2 linked regions of the Teredinibacter purpureus genome follow. The protein of the gene in region 1 interacts with the protein of each later gene in a pairwise test. Links are inferred from orthologs where the notes say so. Each region holds a gene or a part of one and is shown in the gene's direction. Other genes may lie near its edges.

What was found.
Region 2: the proteins of glnK (region 1) and glnL interact in binary tests that used the Escherichia coli proteins (3 or more experiments, as listed by UniProt). The link is inferred for Teredinibacter purpureus from one-to-one orthologs.

Annotation. Positions count from the first base shown.
Region 1 is NZ_CP060092.1:1,151,460-1,158,356, forward strand. What follows is about bases 2,662-5,530. They hold glnK (P-II family nitrogen regulator), read left to right. Parts: upstream 2,662-3,861; coding sequence 3,862-4,200; downstream 4,201-5,530. Other genes in these bases: H5647_RS05135 (TorF family putative porin), read left to right, coding at 3,082-3,768; H5647_RS05145 (ammonium transporter), read left to right, coding at 4,249-5,530. In the rest of the region: H5647_RS05130 (cellulose binding domain-containing protein), read left to right, coding at 51-2,630; more of H5647_RS05145, read left to right, coding at 5,531-5,547; H5647_RS05150 (P-II family nitrogen regulator), read left to right, coding at 5,843-6,181; H5647_RS05155 (hypothetical protein), read left to right, coding at 6,504-6,719; H5647_RS05160 (DUF484 family protein), read right to left, coding at 6,768-6,897. UniProt on the Escherichia coli protein: Involved in the regulation of nitrogen metabolism. Regulates the activity of its targets by protein-protein interaction in response to the nitrogen status of the cell.
Region 2 is NZ_CP060092.1:475,420-480,835, forward strand. The notes cover bases 1-2,927. They hold glnL (nitrogen regulation protein NR(II)), read left to right. Parts: upstream 1-890; coding sequence 891-1,964; downstream 1,965-2,927. Other genes in these bases: H5647_RS01860 (DUF4124 domain-containing protein), read left to right, coding at 1-547; glnG (nitrogen regulation protein NR(I)), read left to right, coding at 1,957-2,927. Outside these bases: more of glnG, read left to right, coding at 2,928-3,372; H5647_RS22285 (hypothetical protein), read right to left, coding at 3,420-3,554; H5647_RS01875 (sensor histidine kinase), read right to left, coding at 3,632-4,987; protein-export chaperone SecB, read right to left, coding at 5,149-5,416.

The DNA of each region.
Region 1 (6,897 bases):
GGGTTTGCGGGCGTTTGTTTAATTATAATTACTCAGGAATGAGGCCGTTTATGAATAAAAAAATATTACATCCAACGTTGGTTGTTGGGCTATCAATGCTGTTACTAATGCTGAGTAAAACAGCATTAGCGAACTTGGATTGTTCGTTAAATCTTACGAATCAATGGTCTGGTGGAGCGACTGCTGAACTTGTGGTGGTTAATGCGGGCAGTAGCACCACGACTGCGTCTAACATTGTTGCGGAGTTTAGTAGCAATGTTGCGATCCAGAATGTTTGGAATGGATCGGTTAGTGGGTCTAATCCTTATACGTTTAGTGGGCCGCAATGGAATCAAAATTTGGCTACTGGGCAATCCGCTACTATTGGCATGCAATTAAGTTTTTCTGGTAGCTTTAGTGCGCCGACTTTTAGTGGTGCGTGTGGTGGCGTTACACCTTTAAATCAGCCGCCCGAAATCAGTAGTTTTTCGTGTGATGAACATCAGTTAGTGGGCGATTTCTTTGATTTAGGTTGGGCTGTTTACGAGTTCAGTTATGTCTGTGATGCAGTAGCCACCGATGCCGACGGCGATACCTTGGAATACATTTTTGATTTGGGTGATGGTCGAACACTCGCGTCTGCCGGTAGTTCCTCAACGGGTATCATCGATTATGTAGAATCTGACACTTATACTATTGGCGTGACCGTTAGTGATGGAACCGCTTCTGTGGAGGCTTCGGTTGAGCAAGCAGTAACGGGTATGACTCAACCACCGGTGGTGGATTTTGATTGTACGGTCGACAGCAATAATTATGAAATCACCTGCGACGGTTCTGCCTCTTACGACCCCGATGGTGACGCCACTGCGCATTACTGGGCATGGGACGGCACTTACGATTACAGTTCTGGCCTTACGGTTGCGACGCACCGTTTTTCGGGTGCTGGTGAATACGCTATTTCGTTGTACGTTTTAGATGGCAATAACAGTCGTCATTTAACGAAAACTTTTACCATTGAAGGGTCTGAGCCTTTTGACCCAATATTGGAATTTAGTTGCGAGAATGAATACCACTCAAGTAACTCTGAAACTTTAGGGTTTGAATTTTCAAGTGTGCGGGTGAGGTGTGACGTAGATGAATACGACCCTGGTTTTGAGCTAACGCCCATACCAACGGGTTCACCGGGGTGCTATGGAGCGTCTTCAAGTGCGTCTTCGTCGTCATCGACGCCTTCTGCTTCTGGGGAACCAACCCCTACGCCAAGCCCCACGGCTGAGCCTTGCATAATGCCCACCTACGCCCCAATTCGGGAGCATAGATGGACTTTTGGCGAGGGTGATGATGCTGTTAACCGACGCTCGGAGAATTCAATCGCCGTTCATACATTTGAAGAATCTAAAACCGTTGATGTAACACTTACAATCGAAGAACTCCAGGAAGGTGTAACCACAACGGCAACAGGTGTGCTCGATATTGTGGGCAATGGCGTGGCGCCGGTGGTGAGCTTGGAGTGTACAAATGTACCGGGTAGCCTCACGGTGACCTGCGACGGTTCGGGCAGCTACGATTCAGACGGTGACGAACTTCTCTACACCTTCGCATGGGATCAAAGCACGAATGGCGTAAAAACAACTAATACCACGCCCATTGCCTCCCATACTTACGAGTCTCCTGGTTGGCAGTACGTGACTCTCTACATTGTGGATAGAGGGATTGATATTCCGAATACTGGTGGCCACCTCGAAACGAAACAAGTTTCGATGGAGCTTACGGATGAATCCGAGACTAATCGACCGCCGGTAGCCGACTTTACGGCTAGTGACAGCCGTTGCGTCAGCTTCACTAAAGAGTTCGATGCGAGTATCAGTAGCGATCCTGATGGCGACGATATTACGTTTGACTGGTCTATTTTGGGAGATAGCTTTAGCGGTGAAACGTTAACGTTCAATGGCTCTTCGCATATTGATGAAACCATCGACGTAGCCTTAACGGTTACAGACACCGAAGGCGCTACGGATTCTATAACACGCGAAATTACGATCGACAATTATCCGTTGCCCATCGCTAGTCCTCCGCCTGTGCCGGACTATGACATTTTCGCTAGCAGTACCAGTGGTGATGCGCCGTTAACCGTTGATTTTGAATTGTCCGATGACTTTGATTGGAATGAAGTGGATTGGTATGTCGATGGCGAAAGGCTCGTTACTGCAGGCCCAACAAACTTTAGCCATACGTTTGAGCAGCCGGGTACGTATGAGGTAATGACCTATGCCGTGTATATTTTTGACACGACCTGTGACCGCCGAGTAGGTCGAGAAGCTTATATCACTATCGAAGTGCTCGGAGACGATCCCGATACGGGCGGTCAATCGTGTGAATATGTTGTGACCAATGATTGGGGTTCAGGCTTTACGGCGGAGCTTCGCTACACGAATACCGGTGAAGCGATTATTAGTGATTGGTCTGCGACGTGGGAATACACTGATGGCTCGTCTATCTCCAGCAGTTGGAATGGATCGGTTTCGGGCAGCAACCCTTATACGGCAACCGGTGTAGGCTGGAATAGCAGCCTGCAACCTGGTCAAACCGCCACTATAGGAATGCAAGGTGTTAACGGCGCGAATAGTGCGGCTACACCTACTTGTCAGTAGTTAATGCGCTTTTATCGTAAAGGCTAAAAGCGTTTTTTAACGGCCAGCAAAACCCTCGAGCGTTAGCCCGAGGGTTTTTTTATGGGCCGCGATAATGGTGGCCGTAGGCCTTCCTGTCGTTCTCGGCTCAGTCTTCCGTTTTTGACGACACAGAGCTGAGCTTGAATAAGGCGTATGGCGACGTGTTATCTAGGTGCGTTAAGTCACAAAACAAATAAAAAACACGTGCATCATTTGTGTGCGTCTCGACGGTGCACTACATTGATCGCCGCACGAATATGGTGCTTTTGTCGTTTTCAAACACATATGAATTGAGTTGCTTAAGTTCTAACTATTTGAAAATAAAGACATTTATAAAGTTGGCGCGGTTAGTGCTAAAACAAGGCAAGCTAGCTCGTTTTGGTATCGACCAAGCTAACATAATTATTTAAAAGACATTTGGAGGAAACACATGAAAACTTCTAAGAAATTATTGGCCGGTGCTGTTGCAGCATCTTTAGCGATTTCTGCAATGGCTCCTGTAGCGAATGCTGAAGTATCCGCTTCTGTTGGTGTTGCGAGCTCATATTTGTGGCGTGGTATCGACTTAGGTGCTGGCTATGGTAACCCTGCGGTATCGGGCGATTTAAGCTATAGCAACGAAGGTTTCTATGCCGGTACTTGGGTAAGCTCTGGTGACGGTTCTGGCGGCACTGAGTATGACTTGTATGCAGGCTTTGGTGCTGAAGTAAGCGAAGTGAATATTGATCTAAGTGTTTGGTCGTATCAGTACCCAACGGCTTCAACTCGTTACGTGGGTGTCGACGGCGATATGGCTGTTGTTGTTCCAATCGAGAGTGAATCTAACATTGGTGACTTGATGGAAGCGGTTCTTTCTATCGGTTACGGCCCTGTTAGCCTTAGCTACTACCACGGTTTGCAAGATTTAGAAGAGTATTATTACGTGAATGCGGGTGTTACTTTTGGCGCGTTTAGCCTGAATGCCGGTGCGCATGATGATGATATGACTCACGTTGACTTGTCTTACGCTTATAACGATAACTTGAGCTTCATTTTCAGCCAAGTTGTTGACGATGTTGAAGGCGCTTACGATGATGATTTGAATGTTGTAGTGAGCTACAGCCTTCCTATCGAGTAAGTACTACAAAAAGCCGCTTTTACCTTTAGGTGAAGCGGCTTTTTTATTTAATAAAGCAGCACGTGCTGCATAACCCTTTATAGGAGCAGTCCAATGAAACTAATAACTGCCATCATCAAGCCTTTTAAGCTCGACGCAGTGCGTGAAGCGTTATCGGAAATTGGTGTACAAGGTATTACGGTTACTGAAGTAAAAGGTTTCGGCCGTCAAAAAGGCCATACAGAATTGTACCGTGGTGCAGAATACGTTGTGGATTTTCTACCTAAAACCAAATTAGAAGTTGCGGTTGCAGACGACCAATTAGATTCGGTTGTAGAAGCGATCAGTAAAGCGGCCCATAGCGGCAAAATCGGTGATGGAAAAATCTTTGTATCCGTATTGGAGCAAGTTGTGCGTATCCGCACTGGCGAATCTGGTGAAGAAGCGCTTTAACCTTTTGTTTTACTGATAAATAGAATCCCAATTGTTCGGAGAACTCCTATGGAACAATCAATATTTGAACTGCAGTACGCCCTAGATACCTTTTATTTCTTGGTCTGTGGCGCACTTGTAATGTGGATGGCTGCTGGCTTTGCAATGCTTGAGTCTGGCCTTGTCCGCGCTAAAAACACAACTGAAATTTTAACTAAAAACGTAGCCCTGTATGCCATTGCGTGCATTATGTATTTTGTTTGTGGTTACGCGATTATGTATGGTGGCGATACGTTCTTATCCGGTATTACTGGAGACGGTGTTGCCGATGATTGGACGTATGCTCCATCTGCCGACTTTTTCTTCCAGGTTGTATTTGTTGCAACGGCCATGTCTATTGTCTCGGGTGCTGTTGCCGAACGTATGAAACTTTGGGCTTTCTTGGCTTTTGCGGTTGTTATGACAGCGTTTATTTACCCAATGGAAGGTGCGTGGACATGGGGTAATGGTGTTGCGGGTTCTATGGGTGAGTGTGGTGTATTTGGTATGTACTCGCTGGGCGGCATTGACGAAGGCAAGTGTGCTGGCATGAGCTTTGTTAAATGGAGCGATTTTGCAGGCTCCGGTATTGTGCACATGTCTGGTGCTGCAGCAGCCCTGGCTGGTGTGCTGGTGTTAGGCGCGCGTAAAGGAAAGTTTGGCCCGAATGGAGAAGTTAACGCTATTCCTGGTTCAAACCTGCCTCTGGCGACTTTGGGTATGTTCATTCTGTGGATGGGTTGGTTCGGCTTCAACGGTGGCTCTGTATTGGCTACTGCTAGCGTAGAAAGTGCCAATGCTGTTGCCATTGTGTTTATGAACACTAATGCGGCAGCGGCTGGTGGATTAGTTGCTGCGCTAATTGTTGCGCGTATCTTGTTCGGTAAAGCAGATTTGACCATGGCGCTTAACGGTGCTTTGGCGGGTCTTGTTGCGATTACTGCTGAGCCTTCAACGCCTACAGCGTTGCAAGCAACTTTATTCGGTGGCCTTGGTGGTGTGTTGGTTGTATTTGCCATTATTACATTGGATAAACTAAAAATTGATGACCCCGTTGGTGCTATCTCGGTTCACGGTGTTGTGGGTTTCTTAGGCCTTCTATTGGTACCTGTTACCAATGGTGGCGAAGACGGCGCTGCTTCTTTCTTGGGCCAGTTGACCGGTGCGCTTACTATCTTCACATGGGTGTTTGTGACAAGTTTGGTTGTGTGGTTAGTGATCAAAGCGGTTATGGGTATCCGTGTTAGTGAAGAAGAAGAGTTTGACGGTGTGGATATCTCTGAATGTGGTATGGAGGCTTATCCTGAGTTTATTTCAGGCGGTAAGTAAATCCTTACACAGCGTTAATCATAGGCGTTAGGCCTATTAAAAACCGGGGGTGACAGCCTCCGGTTTTTTTATGCGTGGGAGTTGTGCAAGTTAGCCACACGCGTGTGGAGTGCTGTGTGGTTTGAGGGGGATTAACGCGATGGATTCTTTGCCCCGAATCGGTGCGAGTGGTTTGTCTTTCGGTTTCGATCGGTGTAAATTGCCCTCCTAGACGATTTTAAGCGGTGTTCGGACCGGGTAGCCGAGCCATCAACTACAATAAAACCTGGATTTGGGTGTATTTAAGGATCTTCCTATGAAACTGATTACTGCTGTTATTAAGCCTTTTAAACTCGACGACGTGCGTAATGCATTGTCGGAAATCGGTGTTCAGGGTATGACGGTGACTGAAGTGAAGGGCTTTGGTCGCCAAAAAGGTCATACTGAACTCTATCGCGGTGCGGAATACGTTATTGATTTTCTTCCGAAGGTAAAAGTGGAGCTTGTCTTGGGTGATGATTTAATCGATCAGGCAGTGGAGGCCATTACTAAGGCTGCGCAAACGGGCAAAATTGGCGATGGCAAAATATTTATAATGCCTTGCGAAGAAGTTATCCGTATTCGTACCGGTGAAACCGGCCCTGATGCGGTTTAAGTTGCCATAGTTTCTTGTACGCCATGCTATTTCGCATGGCGTTTTTCGTTGTATTCCCTCGATTCATCTCCTCGTTTTTACGCCGTTTTAGGCGTTTGTTTTCTGGCCTCTCTCCCGAATGTTCGCACGTTTTTTCCCGTGTCTTATGTTTATCGCGTTAATAAAATAACCAATATTGTGTTTTTCTATTAACGCTAGAACAAAAAAAACTAAAGAAATTGAATGCCCCCCGCTGACAGATTCTAAACTCTGAACTATAAATTATCCGAGTTTGTGAAAGTGGTAACTAAACTATAAGAATATGTACGAGAGGAATTTGCACGTGGAAAATGAAGATGCTATTGAATCTGATGGTGGGGCGCTAGCGGCCCTTACAGTTGCTGAATCGTTGCTAGATAAGGATGCGGAGCGGAAGCACTTAGAAAGTGAAGTTGAAGCGTTTCTGGCGAGCGGCGGCCGAATTGACCATATTCCAGCCAATGTTGTGGCCGACCCGCCAAAAAAACCTGAGTCTAATTATGGTGGGCAGCCCATTTAAGGCGGGTTTTTGCGCACCACCTTACGGGCTATAGGCTGCGCGCACATTCTATTTCAAATATTTAGGCAGTTGCCGATTAAGTACTTCGGCAATATAGCTTAAAAACAGCGTTCCCATACTCGAACGGTAGTAGTTCGGGTCTTGGTTGCCTATGGCTAATACGCCTAGAGGGCTTCCA
Region 2 (5,416 bases), 680 kb from region 1 along the record:
CATACACTTGCTTTTACCTTTTGCGCTGACGCACGCCATAAAAAGCTGGGCCGATCAAATTTATAAACATGTTGACCAGTATGGCAATGTTACCTATTCCGACGAGCCTCCAACATCTTCCGCACAAGCGCTGGAACTAAAGCCCTTAAATACAACACCTGCGACCCGTGCTAAACCCACACCTTCTGCACAACCCTCTCTCGCTCCTGAACCTACACCAGAAACCGCAACGCACTACAATCTGCGCATGATGTCCCCAAAAAGCGATAGCCGATTCGGCCCAGCAGAAAAATCGCTGACCGTTATCTTGTTAACCAACCGCAAACTACAAGAGAACCACTTTTTTCAAGTTAGCATTGACGGCAAAGTGCATGGCGCTGCCACAAAATCCAATAGCGTCAACATTGAACTCACACGTAGCCTACAAGGACGGCGCGCCTTGTCAGCAGCTATTGTTGACGATAGCAACAGCGTTATTGAAAGCACCCCAACCAATACTGCCTATATTATTCGCCCGCCCATAAAACCCAAGCTTCCCCCACGCTAATCCAGCGCACCGCACAATATTAGTGCATAATAACCCGCAAACAGAACGGGCCTGCTCCAAGCAAGGTCGTTTTTTTTGGGGTGCCCCCTCAAGCACACCCATACTGGTGCTCCGCCTGCTTCATCACAATACAGCGTTCCTAGAAAACACTCGCTGATGAACATCTCTGAAACACCACAATTACACGCCAATCAGAGGGAAACGCTCTTTCTATAGTAACGGTGCGTGCTCTAAACCACCGCTAAGAATCTTAGAGAAAACGGTTTACAACGATTCTGGTTTGGTTATTGCATTGAGCTATTAAAAACGTCCGTCATCAGACGTAGCATTTTGGATAATTAATGTGACTCAGGATAAACAGCAGCAAATTCTCGACAGCTTGATGACAGCCGTAATAGTGTTGGATCAAGACCTGTGTATTGAATATATGAACGCCTCTGCCGAAATGACGCTAAGCGTAAGCTCAGGCAAAGTGCACGGCAACCCCATTCACTCCCTTTTCTCCGCAGCCGATGGCACACCGCAATCACTCGCTCAAGCACTTAAAGAAAACCGCAACTTCACCAAGCGAAAAGCGAACTGGAAGCTGCACAATCAGCAAACCCTCACTGTAGATTACTCTGTAACGCCAAGCGCTGAGTTTGGCGATGTGGTCATAGAGGTGCAACCACTGGATAGACTACTACGCATTAGTCGCGAAGAAGCAATGCTCTCATCACAAGAAACATCGCGTAATTTAGTGCGCAGCATGGCACACGAAATCAAAAACCCCCTCGGCGGTATTCGAGGAGCAGCTCAGCTACTTTCTCGGGAGCTTGTTGACGCCGGCTTAGAAGAGTACACACGGATTATTATTGAAGAAACGGACCGGCTAAGAGACCTTGTAGATCGCATGCTGGGCCCACACACATCCAGTCAAAAAGAATCCCTCAATATTCATGAGGTGCTTGAGCATGTCATGTCAATGATTAGAGCCGAAGTCGGTGGACGCATAACACTCAAGCGAGATTACGACCCAAGCATTCCAGAAATATTTGCTGACCGCTCCCAAATGATTCAAACGGTGCTGAATATTGCGCGCAATGCAATGCAATCACTCACCGAAAACAAAGATAAACTAACAGAACACGCCAAAATTACCTTTGCGACACGCATTCAACGCCGTTATACCATTGGGCGAGAATACCACCCGCTTGTTGCCAAAATTTCAATTATCGATAATGGCTTAGGTATAGCGCCAGAACTCATTGAAGACATCTTTTTCCCCATGATTACAGGCAGAGCCGAAGGCACTGGGCTTGGCCTTGCTATCGCACAAAACTTAGTCAGCCAACATAACGGCTTGGTGGAGTGTAACAGCGACAAAAACCAAACAGAATTCACCATCTACTTACCCCTGGATAATAACCATGCATAAACCAAATTTGGTTTGGATAATTGACGATGACCGCTCCATTCGCTGGGTACTTGAAAAAGCCCTGCAACAATCCGGTATTGCCACACAGAGCTTTGAAAACGGGGATAAAGCTCTCAGCCAAATTCAAAACACAAAGCCTGACGCCATCATTAGTGACGTGCGTATGCCGGGCACAGACGGCTTAACGTTGCTCTCCAACCTGCACAAAGAACACCCCGCTCTCCCCATCATTATAATGACCGCTCACTCAGATTTAGAAAGTGCAGTCTCGGCATACCAAGGTGGGGCGTTCGAATACTTGCCTAAACCTTTCGACGTTGACGAAGCGGTAGCCGTAACCCAGCGCGCGCTGGCCCACGCGATTGAACAGCAACAAGAAACCCAAGCGCTTGAACCTGAGCTCGATACCGAAATTATCGGCGAAGCACCGGCTATGCAGGAAGTGTTTCGTGCAATTGGCCGGCTCTCCCAGTCCAATATCACCGTACTCATTAACGGTGAGTCTGGTACGGGTAAAGAACTTGTGGCTAGAGCGTTACATCGCCACAGCCCTCGTAAAGAAGGTCAGTTTATTGCCCTAAACATGGCTGCTATTCCGCGCGACTTAATTGAATCCGAATTATTTGGTCACGAAAAAGGCGCCTTTACCGGTGCCGGAGCACAACGCCAAGGTCGCTTTCAGCAAGCCGACGGCGGTACTTTATTTTTAGATGAAATCGGCGATATGCCAGCGGAAACTCAAACGCGATTATTGCGTGTATTAGCCGATGGTGAGTTTTACCGTGTCGGTGGCCACACGGCCATTAAAGTCGATGTGCGTATTATCGCCGCCACTCATCAAAACCTAGAAACACTGGTTGAAGAGAATCGATTCCGCGAAGACTTATTTCATCGCCTGAACGTTATTCGAATTCATCTACCCAAAATGGCCAACCGCCGCGAAGACTTACCAAAACTCGCCCAACATTTTTTACGCCGAGCAGCAATCGAGCTCGATGTAGAGCCTAAAATTCTTACCTCTGAAACAGAAGCCTATCTCGCTACTTTAAGCTGGCCAGGCAATGTTCGACAGCTCGAAAATACCTGTCGCTGGATTACCGTAATGGCGTCGGGCCGCGAGGTTCATATACAGGATCTTCCACCCGAATTAATGGAAGTAAAACGGGCCGAAACACCGAGTGGTGATTGGGATAAAGCCTTGCGTCATTGGGCTGATCAAGCATTGGCTTGCGGACAAAAAGACATTCTTTCTGAAGCAGTGCCTACCTTTGAAAAAGCGCTTATTGAAACCGCGTTAAAACACACGGCGGGCCGAAAGCGTGATGCCGCTAATCTGTTAGGCTGGGGACGTAACACCTTAACACGCAAACTCAAAGAGCTCGGCATGTCCGGAAGTGATGAAGAGTAAGCCATTAGGCCTATACGCCGTAATGCCACTTAAAAGCGGGCTCCCTTTTACAGGATGCCCGTTAGGGTTTTTTCTGCGCAATGACAGGCTGCTGCGTTTTCCTTCTCAAGCAATTCCGCTTTAGCGCTTGCGGCAAATACAAGCACAATAGTAAACGCTATAAATACGCAGTAAATTTTCATACGACAGCGCCCTCGGCGTGAAAACGATGACACTAGGCTAACGTTTAGCCACTGAACCCAAAATGAACGACAACACGTTAAAGCGACGGATAATAATCCGATACAGAAGGTAGCAGCACGTGAACCTCCATTTCTTGGCCAGAAAGCGCCACTACGTTAATCGCGCCTTGATGAAGCTGGATCAAGCGTGCCGCTATAGCCAAGCTAACGCCACCTAAGGTGCCATCCACTTCGCCCGGCAAGTTAACAGAGCCCTCGGACTCCAACATACTACCAATGGACTCGGCTTTAACATCGGAATCAAACACATGGAAAATAACTGAGCCCCAAGCATCATTGTCGACACTGCAACCGCACTTTAGCAAAACCTTACTGGCACGAGTATGTCGAATAAAATAATCCAATATATTGTGAAATATTTGCGATATTTTTATAGGATCGCCAATCATCTGAAAAGGCTCTGCAGATACCAGAATAAATTCACGCTCATCAAATGCTTCCAACTCGCCGACACAGCTACTCAACTCAACTCGGACGGCATCAGAAAGCTCGCAAGGCTGCCAATTAAAGTTAAGATCTTTACTGTCTAACTGTGCCAATTCAATTAAACCATTCACAATTTTCAACAACGTTTTACCATTGCGGTAGATGCTATCCAACGCATTTTTATCGCGATCGCCCAATCCAATTTCACGGTGTAATAGTCGCCGAGAAAAGCCAATAATACTATTCAACGGGGTGCGCAACTGGTGACTAATATTGGCCAAAAAACGTGTTTTGGCCTGATTGGAATTATTGGCAACACTTTCCGCTCGCTGGCGGGTATCCACTTCTCGCTCAATTATCTCGATGTGGTGTGCAATTTCGGTTTCATAGTATTCAAATTGACGGGAGAACGCATGTAGCGTAAATGAGAGCATCGCAAACTGACCCATCACATGCGTATAATTTTGAACCCGGCGAAGAGGTTCAGGGGTTAGCACTTCATTCGCGAAACCCAAGATATTCAACACCAGCAAACCGACTAACACCGTAAATGCCGTAAGCGTCCAAATGACGAAAATTCGCTTCCCCCCAAGCAAAGCACTTAATCCAGGAATCAAAAGCAGCCAACCAATCACTACATTTTGCAAACCGCCAGACGTCGCCACCCCCACCACAACAGCAACCAAATAGCCGGCTAAAAAGCTATGGATAGCCCATTTAATATGGTGCTGGCGCAATAACAATATACTGATAGTAGTGAGGAGCAAGAGGAAGGAAAGGCTAGCAATACGGGGTAAAATCAACCATTCAATCGCACGAAGCAATAACAACACACCAAAAATAAGCGCAAAAATTTGCGCAAATTTCAACTGTCTTCTTACGTCACCTGAGCCCGTATCAAGTAAGCCCGGGCGCTCAGAATGGAGGTTTTTGTTTTCTAGCGACATTAAGGCGTTCCAAATTCCATTCGATAATATGCAACGGATTCCGTTTTAGTATGGTCGTGAAATTCATGATTGCACAGAAAACAGCCTCGATCGCTACAATAGCGCCCACAAAAAAGGGGCCAACTGGCCCCTTTTTTACGCTGTGTCATTACTCAACCAATTTACGCTTGGCCACTAGCTGACTCAGTTTCAGCCTTAGCCTTGGCTGCGGCTTGCGCAAACAACATATCAAAATTGATAGGAGGCAAATTCAACGGAGGGAAGCCGCCGCGATTTGCAAGGTTATCAATGGCTTCCCGTGCATACGGAAAAAGGATTTGCGGGCAAGCTGCCGTCATCAAATGCTGAAGATGCACGCCATCAACACCGCTTACTTCAAATATACCGGCTTGGTGAACTTCAGCCAAAAAGGCGATTTTTTCTTCATCC